4 regions of the Embleya sp. NPDC020886 genome follow, and region 4 is predicted to be linked to each of the others. Evidence: riboswitches for the same ligand, from Rfam matches in the RefSeq annotation. Region 4 holds a riboswitch; each other region holds the start of a gene.
What was found. Region 4 has a riboswitch for cobalamin ahead of ACH4U8_RS11105 (CoA-acylating methylmalonate-semialdehyde dehydrogenase). Riboswitches for the same ligand answer to the same signal wherever they lie in the genome.
Positions count from the first base shown of each region.

Region 1: it holds a riboswitch for cobalamin, as region 4 does, so the genes downstream of both, ACH4U8_RS16375 (energy-coupling factor ABC transporter permease) here and ACH4U8_RS11105 (CoA-acylating methylmalonate-semialdehyde dehydrogenase) in region 4, are expected to answer to the same signal.
Region 2: it holds a riboswitch for cobalamin, as region 4 does, so the genes downstream of both, ACH4U8_RS16205 (ABC transporter substrate-binding protein) here and ACH4U8_RS11105 (CoA-acylating methylmalonate-semialdehyde dehydrogenase) in region 4, are expected to answer to the same signal.
Region 3: it holds a riboswitch for cobalamin, as region 4 does, so the genes downstream of both, metE (5-methyltetrahydropteroyltriglutamate--homocysteine S-methyltransferase) here and ACH4U8_RS11105 (CoA-acylating methylmalonate-semialdehyde dehydrogenase) in region 4, are expected to answer to the same signal.

Region 1 covers NZ_JBIRRX010000004.1:294,177-299,395, reverse strand. Annotated here, with positions in the region: gene ACH4U8_RS16390 (hypothetical protein) at 1-163, opposite strand, end outside; gene ACH4U8_RS16385 (class II aldolase/adducin family protein) at 971-1,819, shown strand; gene ACH4U8_RS16380 (RDD family protein) at 1,979-2,524, shown strand; cobalamin riboswitch at 2,711-2,921, shown strand; gene ACH4U8_RS16375 (energy-coupling factor ABC transporter permease) at 2,949-3,662, shown strand; gene ACH4U8_RS16370 (energy-coupling factor ABC transporter substrate-binding protein) at 3,659-4,027, shown strand; gene cbiQ (cobalt ECF transporter T component CbiQ) at 4,032-4,775, shown strand; gene ACH4U8_RS16360 (energy-coupling factor ABC transporter ATP-binding protein) at 4,772-5,219, shown strand, end outside.
Region 2 covers NZ_JBIRRX010000004.1:254,988-260,206, forward strand. Annotated here, with positions in the region: gene ACH4U8_RS16200 (FecCD family ABC transporter permease) at 1-957, opposite strand, end outside; gene ACH4U8_RS16205 (ABC transporter substrate-binding protein) at 954-1,943, opposite strand; cobalamin riboswitch at 2,099-2,338, opposite strand; gene ACH4U8_RS16210 (DeoR/GlpR family DNA-binding transcription regulator) at 2,424-3,227, opposite strand; gene galT (galactose-1-phosphate uridylyltransferase) at 3,400-4,506, shown strand; gene galE (UDP-glucose 4-epimerase GalE) at 4,512-5,219, shown strand, end outside.
Region 3 covers NZ_JBIRRX010000005.1:443,388-448,606, reverse strand. Annotated here, with positions in the region: gene metE (5-methyltetrahydropteroyltriglutamate--homocysteine S-methyltransferase) at 1-1,165, opposite strand, end outside; cobalamin riboswitch at 1,341-1,506, opposite strand; gene ACH4U8_RS21080 (LacI family DNA-binding transcriptional regulator) at 2,368-3,369, opposite strand; gene ACH4U8_RS21075 (amidase) at 3,560-5,219, shown strand, end outside.
Region 4 covers NZ_JBIRRX010000003.1:15,347-20,565, forward strand. Annotated here, with positions in the region: gene ACH4U8_RS11095 (enoyl-CoA hydratase/isomerase family protein) at 1-90, opposite strand, end outside; gene ACH4U8_RS11100 (acyl-CoA dehydrogenase family protein) at 87-1,229, opposite strand; gene ACH4U8_RS11105 (CoA-acylating methylmalonate-semialdehyde dehydrogenase) at 1,234-2,733, opposite strand; cobalamin riboswitch at 2,933-3,103, opposite strand; gene ACH4U8_RS11110 (pyridoxamine 5'-phosphate oxidase family protein) at 3,123-3,563, opposite strand; gene ACH4U8_RS11115 (hypothetical protein) at 4,183-4,704, shown strand; gene ACH4U8_RS11120 (epoxide hydrolase family protein) at 4,750-5,219, opposite strand, start outside.

The sequences.
Region 1 (5,219 bases), on a different contig from region 4:
CGCGCATCACGTCGGTGTTTCCGGCGGCGGCCACGTTCAGGTCGAGTTCCTTGCTGCCGCCGAGAATTCCCAGCGCCATTCCGCTGGTGTAGTCGACCAGGGCCACTCCCACGGCGCCCTCGATCGTCATTGCTTCCTTGAGGGCCGTTTCCATATTGGCCATGATTGCCTCCGGGGCGATCGGCGGTGCGGCTTTCCGGTGGACTCCGACGGGCTCGTCCTCGGGCGGTGCGTCACCCGGGGTCGGCACGGCGACCGGGACCGAATCGATCGGTTCGGCGGCGCCCGCCGCAGGGGTGTCGACCTCGACTGCTTCGCTGACGTTCGTCTCGGTCACCGCGCCCCGCTCGGTGTCGGACCCGACCGGCGGGTCGCCTGATCTGCGTCGGGACGGCCTGGACCGCCTCGGGGGTTGTGCCATCTCCGGCCGGCTCCTCGCCATCGGGCTCCGCGCCGGCGACCCCGGCGCGAGCGACCCTCGCCGGCCCGAGTCGCCCCGGAACCGGTCCGTCCCGGCCCGGGACACCGCCGGATCGGCGCGCCCGAGGCCGGACACCGAGGGCGCCCGGGCGCCGATACCGACGACCTCCGTCGAATTCCCGCCGCCACCGCTCACGTCACGCGCCCCTTCCCCCTGGTGTGCGCCGGTCGAGTTGCCGTATGCCCGCCCGAGTTGCCCGCGCGCCCGCATTTTGCCGCGCGTGCTCGGATTTCGCGGGGCGGATCCGGTAATTCGAGTTCGACCGCTTCGAACTCGACGTCCCGGACTCGCTGAACGGCAGCGTAGAAGCAGCCCGAAGCGGACTGCGGGCAATATTCGCTTAATTCCCGGAAACCCGACCCGAACGACGACGGGGCGCTAAACTCCCCGGCTTCGCACGAACGAACGCCCGCCGAGGGCTGTCCCCGGATGTGACTCGCCGGTAGCGTCGGCCGAAGTCCCGCGCGCGCCGAGTCCGAGGAGATGGACATGTCCGACACCGATGCCCAGCAGGCCCAGGACGTGCAGGCCCAGGCCCCGCCGCAACCGGTGTCGCCCGCGGACCTGACCTTCGCGCTGCCGCCCACGTTCGACACCGTCGAGCGGGAGCGCCGGCACCGCAAGGAGCGATTGACCGCGGCCCTGCGGCTGTTCGGCCGATTCGGCTTCGAGGAGGGCGTGGCCGGGCACATCACGGCGCGCGACCCGGAGTTCACCGACCACTTCTGGGTCAACCCGTTCGGGATGTCGTTCAAGCACATCACCGTGGACGACCTGATCCTGGTCAACCACGACGGGCAGGTCGTCGAGGGCCGATTCCACGTCAACCAGGCCGCGTTCGCGATCCACTCGCAGATCCACGCGGCCCGCCCGGACGTGGTCGCGGCGGCGCACAGCCACTCCGTGCACGGGCGGGCGATCTCCGCGCTCGGCGTCCGGCTCGAACCGATCACCCAGGACGTGTGTCCCTTCTACGAGGACCACGAGGTGTTCGACGACTACGCGGGCGTCGTGCTCGACGCCGAGGAGGGGCGCCGGATCGCCAAGACGCTCGGCCCGCGCAAGGCGCTGATCCTGCGCAATCACGGCCTGCTCACGGTCGGGCAGTCGGTCGACGCCGCGGCGTGGTGGTTCATCACCATGGAGCGCTCCTGCCAGGTGCAACTGCTCGCCCGGGCGGCCGGCGAGCTCAAGCCGATCTCACCGGAGAACGCGCGGCTGACCCGCGAGCAACTGGGCAACGACACGGTGGCCTGGATCAACTACAAGCCGCTCTACGACGTGATCAGCCGCTCCGAGCCGGACCTGTTCGGGGCTCAGGGGCCGATGACGCTCTGATCGCCGCGGTCACCGGATCGCGACGTTCCCACGCTCGCGGTGACCGCTCGATCACCCGCTGCCGCCCGGTCGGCACCCGTGTGCGCCGACCGGGCGCAATCTCGGCGATATCCGGTCGCGGCGGGAGTCAACCCGCCCGGTTGCGGAAAGTACAAAGGCATGTACGAACGGAGCCTTCCGCAGCACTTCGCGCGTTCGGCGCGCCCCGCCCGGTCGGGTGCCCGAGTGTGGCTGCCCGAGGTCGAGAGCCGGCTCGATCCGTTGGTGTTGTGGCGTCGATTCGGCCAGTTCCTGGTGGACGTGGTGGCGTCGGCGCTGTTGCCCGGAGCCGCGATGTTCCTGTTCGTCCTGCTGCCCACGCACCCCGACGGTTCGATCCGCAGCGGTCCGCTGACCGCGACGATCACCGCCGGCGTGGTCGTGGTCGCGGTCGCGATCCTGTTCTGGTACTGGGTGCTGCGACCCGCCGAGCACGACGGGCGCACCTGGGGCATGCAGGTGTTCGGCATCCGCGTCGTGGACGTCTCCGGGGGACGCGCCGGCCGACGCCAACTCGGGACCCGTTGGCTGCTGTTGCTCGTCGACGCCTTCGCGCTCGGGGCGATCGGGCTGACCGCGGTGCTCACCAGCGAGCGGCGCCAGCGGGTCGGCGACCGGGTGGCGGGCACCCTGGTGGTCCGCGGTCGCGGACCCGGCCTGGACTGAGCGGCCCGCGCGGTGTCGGGCCGCGGGTCGGTGCCACCCGCCGCCCTCCCCCGTCGCGCCCGCGAACGGCCCGTCACCGCACCTCGACGGCGTGCCGGAATGCGGCTATTGCTCGACCGCTCCGCCCCTCTTGTGGCCTTGCGCACGGTTTGCAAATGCCACCTTGTCGCCATGTCCATCCGACCACTAGTGTCGGCTCGCCGTGGTGTTCGGGAAGCCGGTTCGATGCCGGCGCGGCCCTCGCCACTGTGATCGGGAAGTTCTCCTCCATCCCCGCGGAAACGTTGAGTCGTCGCCTCGGGGAAGCCACTGGGACCGCTTGCGCGGCCCCGGGAAGGCGGAGACGTGAACGTACGACCCGTCAGCCAGGAGACCGGCCACGGCGATCGTCCGTCCACGAGGTGTTGGAGAGGGACCCTTCCTCATGCATATCGCCGAGGGCTATCTGCCCTGGGAACACGCCGTCGCCTGGGGCGTCGCGTCGACCCCGTTCGTCGTACACGGCGCCCGCGCGCTCACCCGCGAGGTGCGCGACCGCCCCGAGAACACCCTGCTGCTGGGCGCTTCGGGCGCCTTCTCGTTCGTCCTGTCCGCGCTGAAGATCCCTTCGGTCACCGGGAGTTGCTCGCATCCCACCGGCACCGGGCTGGGCGCCATCCTGTTTCGACCACCGATCGTGGCCGTGCTGGGCACGATCACCCTGCTCTTCCAGGCGCTGTTGCTGGCGCACGGCGGGCTGACCACGCTCGGCGCGAACGTGTTCTCGATGGCCATCGTCGGCCCGTGGGCCGGCTACGGCGCCTATCGGCTGGCCCGCTCGCTGCTCGATCGACGCGGCGGCACCATGCCGCTGGATGTCGCGGTGTTCCTGGGCGCGTTCGTCGCCGACCTGAGCACCTACTGCGTCACCAGCGTGCAGCTCGCGCTGGCCTTCCCCGACCCCGACAGCGGATTCGCCGGTGCCCTGGCCAAGTTCGGCGGCATCTTCTCGCTCACCCAGATCCCGCTGGCGATCAGCGAGGGTCTGCTGACCGTGCTGGTCGTACGCCTGCTGCGGCAGTCCAGTCGCGGCGACCTCATCCGCCTCGGCGTGCTCACGGACGCGCGGGTCGCCCGCGAGGAGGAGAAGAGCAAGTGAAGCGCTCGACGAAGATCAACCTGCTGATCGTGCTGGCCGTGGTGCTGCTCGCGGCGCTGCCCGTGGTGTTCGGGATGGGCGACCACAAGGACGAGCCGTTCACCGGCGCCGACTCCCAGGCGGAGACCGCGATCACCGAGAACGACCCGGACTACAAACCGTGGTTCAGCCCGCTGTACGAACCGCCGTCCGGCGAGATCGAGTCCGGTCTGTTCGCGTTGCAGGCCGCCCTCGGCGCGGGCGTGGTCGGTTACATGTTCGGCGTCAAGCGCACCCGGCGCCGACTCGCGCCGGAGGCGGCGGATACGCCCGACGAGCCGGCGGACACCACCGGCGAGGCACCGGTATCGGTCCCGGGTCGCTGATTCCGTGTTGCCGATCGACGCGGCGGCGCACGCGAGTTCGTGGCGCCGCCGCCATCCGGCCGACAAGGCCGTGCTCTCCTTCGGACTGCTCGGATGCGCGGTGGCGCTGCCGCCGTGGCCCGGCGCGGTGCTGGTCGCCGCGACCGTGCTGGTGATCGCGTTCGGGTTCGCGAAGGTGCCCGCCCGGCGACTGTGGCGGGCCGCCCGGGCACCGCTGGGCTTCGCCGCGACCGGCGCCCTGACGCTGCTCGTGACCATCGGCGCGGACGGCGTCGGCTGGGCCGAGGACGGGCCGCGGCGCGCGGCCGAGTTGCTGGTCCGCTCCGGTGCCGCCGGCCTGGCGATGTTGCTGTTCGCGTTCACCACGCCGCTGTCGGACGTGTTGCCCAGACTGACCCGGGTGGGTGTCCCGGCCGCCGTGGTGGACGTCGCGGCGGTGATGTACCGGATGTTGTTCCTGCTCTACGACACGACCGCGCGGATCAACCAGGCGCAGGCCGGCCGGCTGGGCCACCGCACCCGGCGGGCCCGCTGGCGGTCGGTGGCCGGGCTCGGCTCGGCGGTGTTCGTGCACGCGTTCGCCCGCGCCCAGCGGCTGGAGGCGGGCCTGGCCGGGCGCGGCTACGACGGGCGGCTGCGGGTGCTGGTGGACGAGGTACCGATCTCGCGCGCCTTCGTGGCGGGCTCCCTGACCCTGGTGGCGGCGGTCGTCGCCGCCACCCTTCTCCTGGTATCGGTGGTGCCGTGATTCCGTTGCGTGTACGAGAGATCGGCTATGCCTACCAGGACGGGCCGCCGGTGTTGAGCGACCTGTCCCTGACCGTTTCGGCCGGGCGGGCGCTGGCCCTGCTCGGGCCGAACGGCAGCGGGAAGACCACGCTGCTGCGGCTGTTGACCGGCGGTCTGGTGCCGGACTCGGGGCGGGTCGAGCTGCACGGGGTGCCGATTCGGCACGACCGCAAGGGGCTCACCGCGCTGCGCCGCGTCGTGCAGTTGGTCGTCCAGGATCCCGACGACCAGTTGTTCTCCGCGTCGGTGGCCCAGGACGTCTCGTTCGGGCCGCTCAACCTGGGGCTGGACCCGGCCGAGGTGCGCTCGCGGGTGGCCGAGGCGCTGGCCGCGCTCGGGATCACCGCGCTGGCCGAACGGCCGGTGCACCTGCTGTCCTTCGGCCAGCGCAAGCGGGCCGCCA
Region 2 (5,219 bases), on a different contig from region 4:
CAGCAGCCGCACCACGTGCGGCAACATCAGGCCGACGAAGCCGATCACCCCGCTGACCGCCACCACGACCCCGGTGAGCACCGCCGCGAGCAGGAACATCCCCTGCCGGAACCGCTGGACGTCCAGACCCAGTGCGGCGGCGCTCTCCTCCCCGGCCAGCAGCAGGTTGAGGTTGCGCGCCTGGAGCAGCAGTACGACCAGGCCGATCGCGAGCGCCAGGGCCGGTACCAGCAGCAGCGTCCAGCGGGCCGAGCCGAACCCGCCCAGCGTCCAGAACAGCACCTGGGCGGCGAGTTGCGGATCCGGCGAGGTCAGGACGAGCAGGCTGGTCAGCGAGGACAACACGGCGCTGACCGCGACCCCGGCCAGGACCAGCCGCACGGCGGTGACCCGGCCACCGGAGCGGGCCACCGAGAACACCACGAGCAGGGTGATCAGCCCGCCGGCGAACGCGGCCGCGTTGAGGGTGAGCGCGCCGAGCGACAGGCCGCCGACCGAGGCCACGCCCCAGCGCATCACCAGCACCGCGCCGGTGGCCGCGCCGGAGGAGACACCGAGCACGTCCGGCCCGGCCAGCGGGTTGCGCACGATCGCCTGGATCACCATGCCCACCACCGCCAGCGTCGCGCCGACGACGGCCGCGAGCAGCACCCTGGGCAGCCGGGTGTCGGCGATGATCAGGTCGTGGGCGCGGCTCCAGGACGGTTGCACCCACGCGTCCCCGCCGATGCGATGCGCGAGGATGCGCCAGGTCTCCGACCACGGCACCGGCACCGAGCCCACCAGCAACCCGGCCGTCGCCGCCGCGAACAGCGCCACGAGCAGCACGCCGACCACCAGCGACAGCCGTACCCGGCCGCCCGGCACGTCGGCCGGCCGGCCCCGGTCCGGCGCCGCCGCGCCCTCCCCACGGAGCACCGCGATCCGGGCCGCCGTCGGGTCCCGATCGATCGTCATGACCGGTCGGGGTGGAGCTGCTTCGCGAGTTCCTCGACCGCGTCCACCGAGCGCGGCCCCGGCTGGGCGACGGACAGCGAGATCACCGGGAAGGCGTTCGCCCGCAGCGCGGGTACGTCGGCGAGCACCGGAGTGGCCCTGAGCGTGGTGATCTTGGCCTCCGCCGACGGCGTCACGTAGTCGTAGATCAGCACCACGTCCGGTTTGCGTTCGGCGACCTGCTCCCAGGAGACCTTGGTCCAGCGCTCGTTCAGGTCGGCGAACACGTTGCGGCCGCCGGCGCGGGTGATGATCTCGTTGAGCATCGAGTTGCCGCCGGTGGTCTGCGCCGCGTCGGCGCCGGAGTTGTACACGAAGACCTTGACCGGTGCGGCGCCCGCGAGCCGCGCGGTGACCGCGTCCAGCCGCCCGCGCAGTGCGGCGACGGAGCCTTCGGCGCGCTCGGACACGCCGAAGATGCCGCCGATGGAGCGCAGTTCGCCGTAGAGCTGTTCGAAGGTGACCGGTGCCTTGGCGCAGCCCTCGGGATTGAGGTGGGTCTTGATGTTCAGTTCGCCGAGTCGGGCGCGGGTGTGGCCGGACGACTCGGAGAAGCCGTCGGGGTAGCCCGAGTAGACGAAGTCGGGCGTGGCTTCGAGCAGTTTCTCCAGCGAGGGTTGCGCGTCGGCGAGCACCGGGATGCGCCCGTACGCCTCCCGGTATCTGTCGCCGATGGTGCGGCCCTTGAGGTACGCGGTGCCCACCATCTTGTCGGCCAGGCCCAGTTCGAGCATCAGCTCGGTGGCGTTGGAGGTGAGCGTGGCGGCGCGCTGCGGCGGCCGGTCGTAGGTCGTGCTCACACCGCAGTTGTCGGTGTCGGTGTACGGCTTGTACGCGGTGGGTGCGGGGGCGCTCGCCTTCTTGTCCTGCACCGCCCCGCCGCACGCGGTCGCGAACAGTGCGAGCGCGGCGACCGCCGCGGCCCACGAGTGTCGGCTGCGGCCCATCGGTGTCCGCGTTCGTATCGGCGTCGGCATCGTCGAAGCTCTCCCTTGCGAGTCCTCGTCGGGGGAACTCGGGAGGGAGGGAGCGCGGCGGCGGACACCGCTCGGCGCCGTCGTCCGACGAACCCGCCCGCGAGGTCCCGGAAGTCCGCGTGCGCGAGGCGAACGCGGGCGACGGCAGGTCTTCGGACTCGTGGGCGGGTTCCGCGGGCCACGGGTGTGTGACCGGGTCGTCCTACCGGTCGCCGCTTCCCGGATCCCGTTTCACCGGGCCCAGTGCTGATGGCGACTTTCGTTCCCACTTACCGCTGCGGGGCAGTTCCGGATTCGCACCGGATTCCCTCTTGCGACACCCGGAATCGGTCGAAGCCGGGTGAACCGTTCGCAAGGGCAGCCTAACCACGGGCGCCGCGGCGGCCGAGCGAGGGTGCTTTTTCGGCTGCCGCTCGGGCGACTTCGGCTGCCGCCCGACGACTTCGGCCGCTACTGGGCGACCAGGATCTCCAACCCGGCGTCGCGCAGCGCGTCGAGCGTGTCCCGGTCGGCCGGGCCGCTGGTGATCAGCAGGTCGATGTCCGCCAGCGGGCACACCTCGGCGAGTTCGATCCGGCCCAGCTTCGAGCCGTCGGCGACCACGACCCGACGCCCGGCGGCCCGCAACATCGCCCGCTTGGCCTCGGCCTCGGGCAGGTTCACGTTGGTGATGCCACCCGTGGGGTGCACGCCGTTGCAGCCGAGGAAGACCGTGTCCGCGTGGATGCGCTCCAGGATGTGGTCACCGAGCGGATTGATCAGCGAGTGCTGCAACGGACGCAGCGTGCCGCCGGTGACCACGACGGAGAACCGGGGGATGGCCCGCTCCAGCTCCAGCGCGATGGTCAGCCCGTTGGTGAACACCACGAGGTCGCGCAGGTCGCCGCGGTCCACCAGGGCGCGGGCCACGAACGTGGTGGTGGTGCCCACGTCCAGGACCACGCTCTCGGACGGCGACACCAGCGCCGCGGCGGCCCGCCCGATCAGCGTCTTCGCGGGCGACGCCGAGGTCAGCGCCTCCTCGAAGGACGGCTCGACCCGGGGATCGCGGCCGGTGAACATCGCACCGCCGCGGACCCGGCGCAGCCGGCCCTGGCGCTCCAACACCTCCAGGTCGGCCCGGACCGTCACCCGCGAGATGCCGAACGCCTCGGCCAGGTCGGTGACCTTGGCGAAGCCGCGGTCCGCGATCGTCGCGGCCATCCGGGCGCGGCGGCCCTCGGCGGGCAGACCGTCGGTGTCGTCGTCAGGCATGGGCAGCATCTTGCGGACACCTTCCGAAACTTGTCAAACCGCAGCCGGGGCCGCCGATATGACGATGCGATTCGACGGGATTGGCAGGCATCTCGGGGTCTCAGGACTTTCCCAGAGTCTTCTCATCGCTTTCTCATTGACAAGTTTTGGAAAGCTTCGCAAAATTGGAGACATGAAGAAGACTCAGGCCGTCATGGCCGACGGTCGCGAGATCGTCTACTACGACACGCGGGACGACGCGGTCCGCACCGCCGTCGACCCGCGAGATCTCGCGCCCGTGGTGAGCGGGTCCGAGATGCGCTACGACCGACTGCTCGACGAATGGGTCGTGGTCGCCTCGCATCGGCAGACCCGGACCCACCTGCCCGCCGCCGACGCGTGCCCGCTGTGTCCGTCCACGCCCGAGCGGGCCACCGAGGTCGCCGAGGCCGACTACGAGGTGGTCGTCTTCGAGAACCGCTTCCCGTCGATGTCCGGCTCGTCGGTGTCCGGGCCCGGCGCGGCCGACCGGCCCGAACCCGGCTGGGACCGCGACCCGTTCCCGCGCCGGCCGTCCGGCGGACGGTGCGAGGTGGTGTGCTTCACCCCCGAACACGACGCGTCCTTCAAGGATCTCACCCCCGAGCGCGCGCGCCTGGTGCTGGACGCCTGGACCGATCGCACCGCCGAGTTGTCCGCGCTGCCCGGCGTCGAGCAGGTGTACTGCTTCGAGAACCGCGGTCGGGAGATCGGCGTCACGCTGCCGCACTCGCACGGGCAGATCTACGCCTACCCGTTCGTCACGCCGCGCACGGCCACCATGGTCGCGAGCACGGCCGCACACCGGCACCGCACCGGCCGCAACCTGTTCGAGGACGTGCTCGCCGCGGAGCGGGCGGACGGGTCGCGGATCGTGGCCGAGGGCGAGCACTGGACCGCGTTCGTGCCCGCCGCCGCGCGGTGGCCGTACGAGGTGCACCTGTATCCGAACCGCCGGGTGCCGGACCTGCTCGCGCTGGAGGAGGCCGCGCGCGCCGAGTTCGGGCCGATGTACCTGGATCTCCTCGGCCGCTTCGATCGGCTCTTCGACGGCGAGCCCGCGCCGTACATCGCCGCCTGGCAGCAGGCGCCGGTGCGCTCGGGCCGGATCGACTTCGCGCTCCACCTGGAGCTTTTCTCGATTCGCCGGGCACCGGGCAAGCTGAAGTACCTTGCCGGGAGCGAATCCGGGATGGGTGTGTTCATCAGCGACGTACCGCCGGAGACCGCGGCGGCACGACTGCGGGAGGTCGGCGAATGAAGCTCATGGTCACCGGCGGCGCGGGCTACGTGGGCAGCGTGGTCGCCGCCCATCTGGTCGCGGCCGGACACGACGTGGTGGTGCTCGACGACCTGTCCACCGGGCATCGGGACGCGGTCCCGGACAAGGCCGCCTTCGTCGAGGGCCGGGTCCAGGACGCCGCGCGGTATCTGGACGCGTCGTTCGACGCGGTCCTGCACTTCGCCGCGTCCTCCCTGGTCGGCGAGTCGGTCACGGAGCCGGCCAAGTACTGGCACAACAACGTCGGCGGCTCGCTCGCGCTGCTGGACGCGCTGCGCACGCACGGCGTCGGCCGCTTCGTGTTCTCCTCCACCGCGGCCGTCTACGGCGCCCCCGAGGTCTCGCCGATCACCGAGGACGCGCCGTGCGCGCCGACGAACCCGTACGGCGCCTCGAAGCTGACCGTCGACCGGCTGATCACCTCGTACTGCGACGCGTACGGCCTGCGGGCGGTGAGCCTGCGCTACTTCAACGTCGCGGGCGCGTACGGCCGGTACGGCGAGCGGCACGCGACCGAGACCCACCTGATCCCGCTGGCCCTCCAGGTGCCCAACGGCACCCGCGGCTCGGTCGCGCTCTACGGCACCGACTACCCGACGCCCGACGGGACGTGTGTGCGCGACTACATCCACGTCGCCGACCTGGCCGACGCGCACCTGCTCGCGCTCGCCGCGACCGGTGCGGGCGGCGCG
Region 3 (5,219 bases), on a different contig from region 4:
TGGCGGCGAGGTGGGGCGCGATGGTGTCGGTGCCCCGGCCGAGGCCGCGCGTCAGGGTGACGATCTCGTCGGTCTTCTGCCGGGCGAAGGCGAGCCAGCGGGCGATCTGCGGGTCGACGTCGCGTTCGGCGTCGGCGTCCAGCGGCACGTGCAACAACGAGCAGGAGGCGGCGACGTCGACCCGGTCGGCCAGGCCCAGCAGTATGCCGAGCGTGGTCAGCGACTTGCCGAGATCGTTGATCCATACGTTGCGGCCGTCCACGACACCGGCGACCAGACGTTTCCCGGGCAGCCCGCCGACCGCGGCCAGCGCGTCGAGGTTGGCGGCGGCGGCCCCGGTGAAGTCCAGCGCCAGGCCCTCGATCGGCGCCCGGGCCAGGATCGGCAGCGCCTCGCCGAGGCGGTCGAAGTACGAGGCCACCAACAGCTTGGGCCGGTCGGTGCGGCCGCCGAGATCGCGGTAGACCCGCTTGGCGGCGTTCAGTTCGGCGAAGCTGCGGTCCTGGACCAGGGCGGGCTCGTCGAGCTGCACCCACTCGGCGCCGGCGGCACGCAGGTCGGCGAGCAGCCGGGCGTACACCGGCAACAGCCGGTCCAACAGGGTCAGCGGCTCGAAGTCGGCCGCGACCCCCGGCGCGGGCTTGGCAAGCAGGAGGTAGGTGAGCGGGCCCACCAACACCGGGCGGGCGGTCAGGCCGAGCGCGACGGCCTCCTCGAACTCGGCCACCTGTTTGGCGGAGTTCGCCTCGAAGACGGTGTCCGGCCCGAGTTCGGGCACGAGGTAGTGGTAGTTCGTGTCGAACCACTTGGTCATCTCGAGCGGCGCCACGTCCTGCGTGCCACGCGCCATCGCGAAGTAGCCGTCCAAGGCGTCGACTTCGACGGCGGCGCGGTGACGGGCCGGGATCGCACCCACGGCCACGCTGGTGTCGAGGACGTGGTCGTACAGCGAGAAGTCGCCGGTGGGTACCTCGTGGATGCCCGCCTGGGCGAGGCGTTCCCAGTTGGCGCGGCGCAGTTCGGCCGAGGCGTCCCGAAGCGCCTGCGCATCGATGCGGCCGGCCCAGTAGCCCTCGATGGCCTTCTTCAGCTCCCGATTCGGGCCCTGGCGGGGATAGCCGTACACGGTGGCACGGGCCGCCGCGGCTGCGGACTTGGTGGTCACGGAACTCTCCTTCGCGAGCCTGTCGACAAGATCCCGGGACGGATCGCAGGCACGAAGGGAATGGCAAACCACACGGGTCACGTCGGTGTACTCCCGCACGTGTCCCACCGGTTGTCCGCCGACCCGCCCACGAGGTCACCGAGATCACCGTGCGCATCGGCGGCGCACGGGCAGTGGCAGGTCTTCGGACTCGCGGGCACATCCGCCAAGGGCGGACACCTACTGGCCGTCGCTTCCCGGACCCGAGTCGGGTCCAGTGCTGTTTGACGGCGGTCGTTCCCACTCACCGCTGCGGGGCAGTCCCGGATTCACACCGGGTTCCCTCTTACGACGCGCCTACCCGGATGGCAGGGCGAACCGACTGCGTGCGACAGCTTAGCCGGCCGAGGGCGCCGCGGGGAGCCACCGCACGAGCCGGATGGGGCGACCACGCGCCGAAGACGCGGACAACGGCCGGCGACGCATCGGTGGGGCCGGTGTTCGCGATCCGGTGTCGTGTTCGTTCCGACCGCCGACCGGTGGGGAGGACCCGGCGCGGCGGTGACCCTTCGCCGCGGCGCCGAAGTGCCTGGGCCGGCCGGTTTCCACCACACGGGGAGCCCCACACTCGGGGCTCCCCGCCTGCGGCCGGCACCGGGGCCGGGTCAGGGGACGCACGGGGGAGGGGGAGTGGAGTGGTGAAGGAGGGGTTCAGCGGGAACGGGGTTCCGGCCGCGCCCCATACGGACTGCCGGGTGGCGAGCGGGTCGGGGGCGCCGCAGCCTTGAGCCGGTCCACTGTGTCCTCGAAGGTGGCCTCCTCGACGCCGGCCGCGGCCAGGGCGAGTGCGGACTGCATCGTGTTGGGCGGTTCGGGCGTCGTCGAGCTACCGGTGGCCGGGATGAACTTGCCGCCGCTGCCGTCGCCGGCGAACCGGGAGGCCGGCCGGCGGGCACCGTAATCGGCGGCCGTGGTGGGGACGTTGGTGGCGGGGTGGCGGGGTGGCGGGGTGGCGGGGTGCCGTGGGCTGTGAGCAACCAGGCCGTCATGACCAGGGCGAGCCCGGGGGCTGTCGCCGCAATGCGAGATTTGGCGCCAATACGTGAGATATCAAGGCAAGTCGTAGTGTGCGGGGAGTGACGCGACGCAGCACGTTCCGCAGTCGGCGCCTGCCGGCATCGGCCTTGGGCGGGAAGCACTCGAACGGGCGGCACGCGGTTGGTTCAGTGGCCACCCTGGGTCGAGGCCCGGGTGCGCAGTTTCCATGGGTGGAGGCGGACGGTGTCGGGTGGGGTGCGGTCGGCCAGAATGTCGCACAGGAGTTCGGCGCAGGCCTGCCCATAGTCGGCGGGGCGCAAGTCCACGGCGGTGATCGGCGGGTTGCCGGTGCGGGTGGCGGTGCCGTCGACGCAGGAGGCGACGAGCAGGTCCGCGCCGGGAGTTCGACCGAGGGCGCGGGCGCCGTGCAGGACGCCGGGAGCGGCTCCGTCGGGGCCGCACACCACCGCGTCGATGTCCGGTTCCGCGGTGAGCAGGTCCCTGGCGGCTTCGGCCGCCTGTGCGGGGGTCGCCGCGAACGGGACGGTGCGTACGGTGACCGGGACGCCGTGCGGCGTTCCCCACGCGTCGGCGCTCACTCGCAGGGTTTGGGCCCACGCCGAGTCGCCCCCCGGGGCGAGCAGCGCCGGTCGCCGCGCGCCGCGTTCGCGCAGGTGGTCCAGGACCGCGGCGAGCGAGGCGGCGTTGTCGCACACCACGGCACCGATCGGGGCGCGGCTGGGGCCGAGGTAGCGCTCGCCGGTGACGACCGGGACGCCCGCGTCGAGGAGTTTCGGGACGGCCGGGTCGGAGCCGTCGGGGTCGATGACGAGGAGACCGTCGACTCGGGAGGCGACCCGTCCGGAACTGCCCGTGGGCCCGCCGAGCAGGACGACGTCGAGCCCGTCGTGCTGGGCGCGCTCGACGGCTCCGAAGGCGAGGTCCAGGTAGTAGTCGAGCCGGGTCGCGGTCCGGGGGAGGTAGAGGCCGAGCGCCCCCGCGTCGGCGCGGCGCAGACGGCGGGCGGCGCTGTTGGGGCGGTAGCCGAGCGCGTCCGCCGTCTCGCGGACCCGGGCGCGGGTGGCCTCGGCCACGCGTCCGGAGCCTTGCAGGGCGTCCGAGGCGGTGCTCCGGGACACGCCGGCGGCGCGTGCCACGTCGATCAGGGTCACGATGCGGGCGTTCACAACCACGGAGTCTAGATGTCCGGCCCAGGGTTTGCCGGATCGATCCGGCAGCACCTAGGCTCGCCCTGTGCCGGATCGATCCGGCACGGACGTGGGATGCCGTTCGCCCGCCCGGGTTCGGGGCACGGCTTCGACCCCGCGTACCGGTTTACCGAGGCCGCCGAACCGAACCAGCCAGGAGGCACCCCGCATGACCCGCGGATTCGACGTCGTGGAGACCGGCATCGCCGACCTGCGGGTGGCGCTGGAGAAAGGCCAGACCACGGCGGTCGACCTGCTCGACGCCTATCTCGCGCGGATCGCGGCCTATGACCGGCCCGGCACCGCCACCGCGCTCAACGCGGTCGTCGTGACCAACCCGAACGCCCACGCCGACGCCGCGGCCTCCGACGCCCGCCGGGCGCGTGGCGAGAGCCTCGGCCCGCTGGACGGCATCCCGTACACGGCGAAGGACAGCTACCTCGCGAAGGGACTGACGGCGGCGGCCGGTTCGCCGGCGTTCGAACGCCTGGTCGCCCGGTGCGACGCGTTCGCCATCGAGCGACTGCGGGCCGCCGGGGCCGTGCTCATCGGGCTGACCAACATGCCGCCCATGGCCAACGGCGGCATGCAGCGCGGCGTGTACGGCCGCGCCGAAAGCCCCTACAACGCCGACTGGCTGACCAGCGCCTACGGCTCCGGATCGTCGAACGGATCGGGCACCGCGACGGCGGCGTCCTTCGGCGCGTTCGGCCTCGGGGAGGAGACCTGGTCGTCGGGCCGCGCCCCTGCCTCCAACAACGCGCTGTGCGCCTACACACCCAGCCGCGGCGTCATCTCGGTACGCGGCAACTGGCCGCTCGTACCGACCATGGACGTCGTGGTCCCGCACACCCGCACCATGGCCGACCTCCTCGAACTCCTCGACGTCGTCGTCGCCGACGACCCGCAGACCCGCGGCGACCTGTGGCGTTCCCAGCCGTGGATACCGCTGCCCGCGGCGTCCCGGATACGCCCGCTCTCCTACCCGGCCCTGGCGCCGGCGGATGCGACCGCGGCCCGCGCCACGCTCGCCGGCCGGCGGATCGGCGTGCCCCGCATGTACATCAACGCCGACCCCGACGCCGGGACGAACCCCCGCGGCGGCATCGGCGGCCCGACCGGGCAACGCATCCGGACACGCGCGTCGGTCATCGCCCTGTGGGAGGCCGCGCGCCGCGACCTGGAGGCCGCGGGCGCCGAGGTGGTCGACGTCGACTTCCCCGCCGTGACCAACTACGAGGCCGACCGCCCCGGCGCGCCGTCGCTGCCCACCAGGGGCCTCGTCGACCCCGCGTTCCTCACCGTCGAGATCGAGGACCTTTCGGCGTGGGCGTGGGACGACTTCCTGCGCGCCAACGGCGACCCGACACTGGCCACCCTCGCCGACGTCGACCCGGCCCGGATCTGGCCCAAGCACCCCGACGAACTGCCGGACCGCTACGTCGGGTTCGACGACACCATCGCCGACTACCCGAGGCTGGTGCGCGAGCGCCCGTACGCGTCGTTCACCGACATCCCACACCTCGAAGCGGGCCTGCGCGGCCTCGAGGAGACACGCAGGGTCGATCTCGAGGCGTGGATGGACGAACTGCGCTTGGACGCGGTGGTGTTCCCCGCCGTCGCAGATGTGGGCCCGGCGGACATGGACGTCGAGGAGGCGTCCGCCGACCTCGGTTGGCGCAACGGCGTGTGGGTTGCGAACGGCAACCTGGTGCCCCGGCACCTCGGCATCCCGACCGTCACCGTGCCGATGGGCGCCATGGCGGACATCGGCATGCCCGTGGGGCTGACCTTCGCCGGCCGCGCGTACGACGACAACGCCCTGCTCG
Region 4 (5,219 bases):
GTTCAGCGCCCTGGGCCGGTTCAGCACGATCCGGCCCAGTGCCGCCTGCCGGTGGGTCAGTACCGGATCCTGGTCCGTGGTCGGGGTCATCGGGCCGCTCCGATCAGTCCGCGCGCGACGATCACGCGCATGATCTCGTTGGTTCCTTCGAGAATGCGGTGCACCCGCAGATCGCGAACGATCTTCTCGATGCCGTAGTCGGCGAGGTAGCCGTATCCGCCGTGCAGTTGCAGTGCCCGGTCGGCCACCGAGAAGGCGGTGTCGGTGGCGAACCGCTTGGCCATCGCGCACAGTTGCGAGGCCCTGGGGTCGCCCTCGTCGAGCGAGGAGGCGGCGTGCCACACCAGGGTGCGGGCGGCCTCCAGTTCGGTGGCCATGTCCGCGAGTTGGAAGCGCAGGGCCTGCGCGTCGATGAGCGCCGAGCCGAACGCCTCGCGGTCGGTGAGATGGCGCACGGCGGCATCCAGCGCGGCTTGCGCGCCACCCAACGAGCAGGCGGCGATGCCGATCCGGCCGCCGTCGAGGGCGCCCATCGCGATCTTGAACCCGTCGCCCTCGGCGCCGAGCCGGTGGCCTGCGGGCACCCGCACGCCGTCCAGGATCACCTGGCGGGTGGGCTGGGCGTGCCAGCCCATCTTGCGTTCGTTGGGCCCGAAGGACAGCCCGTCGGCGTCGCCCTGCACGACGAACGCGGAGATGCCGTCGGCGCCGTCGGCGCCGGTGCGCGCCATCACCAGGTACACCGCGGCGGAGCCGGCGCCGGAGATGAACTGCTTGACGCCGTGCAGGAGATAGTCGTCGCCGTCGCGGGTGGCGCGGGTGCGCAGCGCGGCGGCGTCGGAGCCGGCTCCCGGCTCGGTCAGGCAGTAGCCGGCCAGATCGCGCATCGAGCACAGCCCCGGGAGCCAGCGGGCGCGCTGCTCCGGCGTACCGTGCCGGTCGATGGTCGCGGCGACCATGTTGTGGATCGAGTAGTAGGCGGCGATGGTCGGGCAACCGCCCGCCAGCGCCTCGTGGATCAGCGCGGAGTCGAGCCGATCGAGCCCCGAACCGCCCGCGTCCTCGCGGACGGTGATGCCGCCGAGGCCGAGGTCGGCGCCCTTGCGCAGGACGTCGACGGGGAAGTGGCTGGTGCGATCCCATTCGATCGCGTTCGGGGCGAGGTGTTCGCGGGCGAAGTCCCGGGTGGTTTCGACGATCGCGAGCTGGTCGTCGGTGAGCGTGGTCACCGGGTCAGTCCATCGTGGGGATGTCGAAGTTCGCGCTCTCGCGCGCGGTCGAGGGCCAGCGCGAGGTGATCGTCTTGGTCCGGGTGTAGAAGCGGATCGAGTCGGGCCCGTGCTGGTTGAGGTCGCCGAATCCGGATCGTTTCCAGCCACCGAAGGTGTGATAGGCCACCGGCACCGGGATGGGCACGTTGACGCCGACCATGCCGGTGTTCACCCGGCGGCCGAAGTCGCGGGCGGTGTCGCCGTCCCGGGTGAAGATGGCCACGCCGTTGCCGTACTCGTGCTCGCTCGGCAGCCGCAGCGCGTCTTCGTAGGAGGCCGCGCGGACCACGGACAACACCGGGCCGAAGATCTCCTCGCGGTACACCCGCATCGAGGTCGTCACGTGGTCGAACAGCGACGCGCCGACGAAGTAGCCGTCCTCGTGGCCGGGTACGCGCACGTCGCGGCCGTCCACGAGCAGCTTGGCGCCCTCGGCGACGCCGATGTCCAGGTAGCCGTGCACCCGATCGAGCGCGTCCCGGCCGACCAGCGGGCCGAAGTCGGCGTCCGGGTCGTGCGAGGGGCCCACGCGCAGCGTGGCGATCCGGGCGACGAGCTTTTCCACCAGCGCGTCGGCGGTCTCCGCGCCGACCGGAACCGCCACGGAGATGGCCATGCAGCGTTCCCCGGCGGAGCCGTAGCCGGCACCGATCAGCGCCTCGACGACCTGGTCGAGGTCCGCGTCCGGCATCACGATCAGGTGGTTCTTGGCGCCGCCGAAGCACTGGGCGCGCTTGCCGTTCGCGGTGGCGGAGGTGTAGACGTACTCGGCGATCGCGGTCGAGCCGACGAAGCCCAGGGCCTGTACGCGCGGGTCGGTCAGGAGTGTGTCGACGCTCTCCTTGCCGCCGTGGACCACGTTCAGCACGCCGGGCGGCAGGCCCGCCTCGACGAAGAGTTCGGCCAGGCGCAGTGGCACCGAGGGGTCGCGCTCCGAGGGCTTGAGCACGAACGCGTTGCCGCAGGCGATGGCCGGCGCGATCTTCCACAGCGGGATCATCGCCGGGAAGTTGAACGGGGTGATGCCGGCGACCACGCCGAGGGGTTGGCGCATCGAGTGCACATCGATGCCGGAGCCCGCGTTGTCGGTGAACTCGCCCTTGAGCAGGTGCGGGATGCCGGTGGCGAACTCCACGACCTCCAGGCCGCGTTGCAGGTCGCCGTGGGCGTCGGCGATGGTCTTGCCGTGCTCGGCCGACAGCAGCCGGGCCAGCGACTCGCGTTCGGGTTCGACCAGTTGCAGGAAGCGGGCCAGGACTCGGGCGCGCCGCTGCGGGTTCCAGGCGGCCCACGCGGGTTGGGCCTGCTCGGCGTCGGCGATGGCGGCCAGGGTGTCGGCGCGATCCGCGAGCGGAACGCGTGCCTGTACTCGACCGGTGTTGGGGTCGTACACGTCGCCGAACGCGCCGGATGCGCCGGGGACGTGCTTGCCGCCGATGAAATGGGAAAGTTCGCGGACCATGAACGACCTGTCTCTCGTCGGGTGCGATCCGGAGGTCGGGGCACGACCCGGGTGCGCAACGTCGGCGCGGGTGCGCGTGGTTGCCCGGTGCGGGTCGACGTCGAAGTGGTCAGGAAAACCTGGTGGGTTCGACGTTCGCAGGATCATCCGGGGCGAGGGCGCGGACCGGTGTCATGCGTGTTTGCTCCATCCTCGTGGACAACACGGATATACCCGCGGCCGGTATCCTGACTTCCGGATCGACGCACGATGCCCGCCTTCCCGGCCTTCGCCAGTGGCTTGGTGCTGCGGCAGCGCACTCCCCGGTCACAGTGGCGGGACCATGCCGGATTCACACCGACTTCCCTGCACCGCGGACCTTGTAGTTGAAGACGATATAGTCGGACGTCCTAGTAAGTCCAGTGCCGGCTGTGACCCGACGGCCGGCGTTCGAGGGCGAGTCCGGTGACGAGTTCCGAGGTGACCCGGATCCACACCTGATCCTCGCCGAGGCCGTCGAGGTCGGGCAGCAGACGATCCAGGTGGGCGACGACGTGCGGATCGCCGACCCGGGAGGCGTGTCCGGTCACGGTGCCCGTCCAGCCGGTGCGGGTGGCCCGGTCGACGTGGTCGGCCTGGAACGCGACCACCGCGTCGTGCGCGGCCTTCGCGAGCGAGGAGTCGAGCGGGGCCCGGAACACCACACACTCGCGATCGACGGCGAACGCCACCAGGTGCACGGCCGGCAGCGCGCCCTCGCTCACCACGACGCGTCCCAGTCGGGCGTTGGCCATCAACCGCAACGCCTCATGGCGACCGAGGGGACGTTTCAGCACGGCGTCTTCGCTCATTTCCAACCCTTTGGCCCGCCCCCGACCGGGGGCCGGTCCGGCCGCTTCCCCGGGCGATGGGTGCGGCGGCCGGGCCGACCTCGGCTGCGCACGAAGCAAATACGGCCGGGCTCGACCGCGCTCTCCGTGCGGGCCGACCCGGTGGGTCGGCCGCACCCCCGACTCTGCTCCCGGTCCGTGCGGTCGAGCAGGGCCGTTGGGCCCGGTCGGGTTCGGCGAAGGTCCTCGGCCGGCGGGGGATCGGGGAGCAGCGGTCCCCGCGGGACGTCGAGGTCGCAGGGCGTGCGCTTCGGGGGAGTGCGCCCTGCCGGTGCTTCCGTGCTCCGTCCGATGCGCGCGTCGGCGGCCGAGCGGCCGGGCACGGATGCACACGCGACACCGGGCGCCCCGCCCGCCGCCGCCCCCGGGCCCACCCACTTGATCCACCCGTCCGGCCGCCGTGCGGCTGCCGGACGCCTGCCAGGAATACGAGGAAACGATGACCGACCTCGAATCGCCGCGCGTTGGCTGCAGCGCGGCCCCCGGCGGCCGCCCCGGCCGCCGGCCGAAGCGTGGACACGGCGTTCGCGCGGGGGATTTACGCACGCCCGCGACCTACGACCCCGAATACCGGATCTGGATGGTCGCCCAGCTGGCCCGCCTACTGGACCGAGGCCCCGACCCGGTACTGCTGAGCCTGGGCCGCGGCACCGGGCCGGTCGAAGCCGAACTGGCGCGCGCCGGACACCGGGTGCTCGCCGTGGACGTGCCACCGGAGGCCGTCGACCCGGCCCGCGGCCAAGGCGTCGACGTCGTGCGTGCGGACGTTTTGGACCGGACGTTGCCGAGCGGTGCCCGGATCGTCGTCTACGCCGACGGCCTCGGCTGCCGGCCGAACCACCCGACCCGGGGCCTGCGTTCGATCCTGGAACGGGTCCGCGCCTGGTCGTCGGCCGGCACCGGCGGCCTGGTGGTGGCCGACGATCCGCCCCGGGCCGGCCGGGCCCTCGGGAAGGTCCCCGGCCTGTCCTGGCTCGCCGCCCTCGCGCTGGCCGACGAAGCCGAACTGGTCGGCTTCCGGGACGTGACCGCCGCCACGATCGGCTACCTGCACCCCCGGACCGGCCCGCGCGAGCGCGCGATCGTCACGGCCCACCACTGAACACCGCCCGGCGCGCACCATCGACACCGCAACACCGGCCCGGGGCTACCGCGACAGCGCCGCCCGATAGGGCCGGAAGAACGCGCGCAGCTCCTCCGCGTACAGCTCGGGCTCCTCGAACGCCGCGAAGTGCCCGCCGCGCGGGGGCTCGGTCACTCGCACGACGTTCGTCATGCGCTCCAGCCAGGCCCGCGGCGGGCGCACGACGTCACCGGCGAAGAGCGAGAATCCGGAGGGTACTTCCACCCGCCGGGCGTGCTGCTCGAGCGGGATCGCGGCGTTCGCCCGGTACATGCGCATCGACGAGCCGATCGTCTCGGTGAACCAGTACAGGGAGAGGTTCGTGAGGATCTCGTCCTTGGTGAAGGACCGCTCCACCTCGCCGGCGCAGTCGCTCCACCCCCGGAGCTTCTCGACGATCCACGCGGCGAGCCCGGCCGGCGAGTCGTTGAGTCCGACGGCGGCGGTCTGCGGCTTGGTGCGGTGCATCGCGGCGTAGGCGCCCTCGGTGCCGC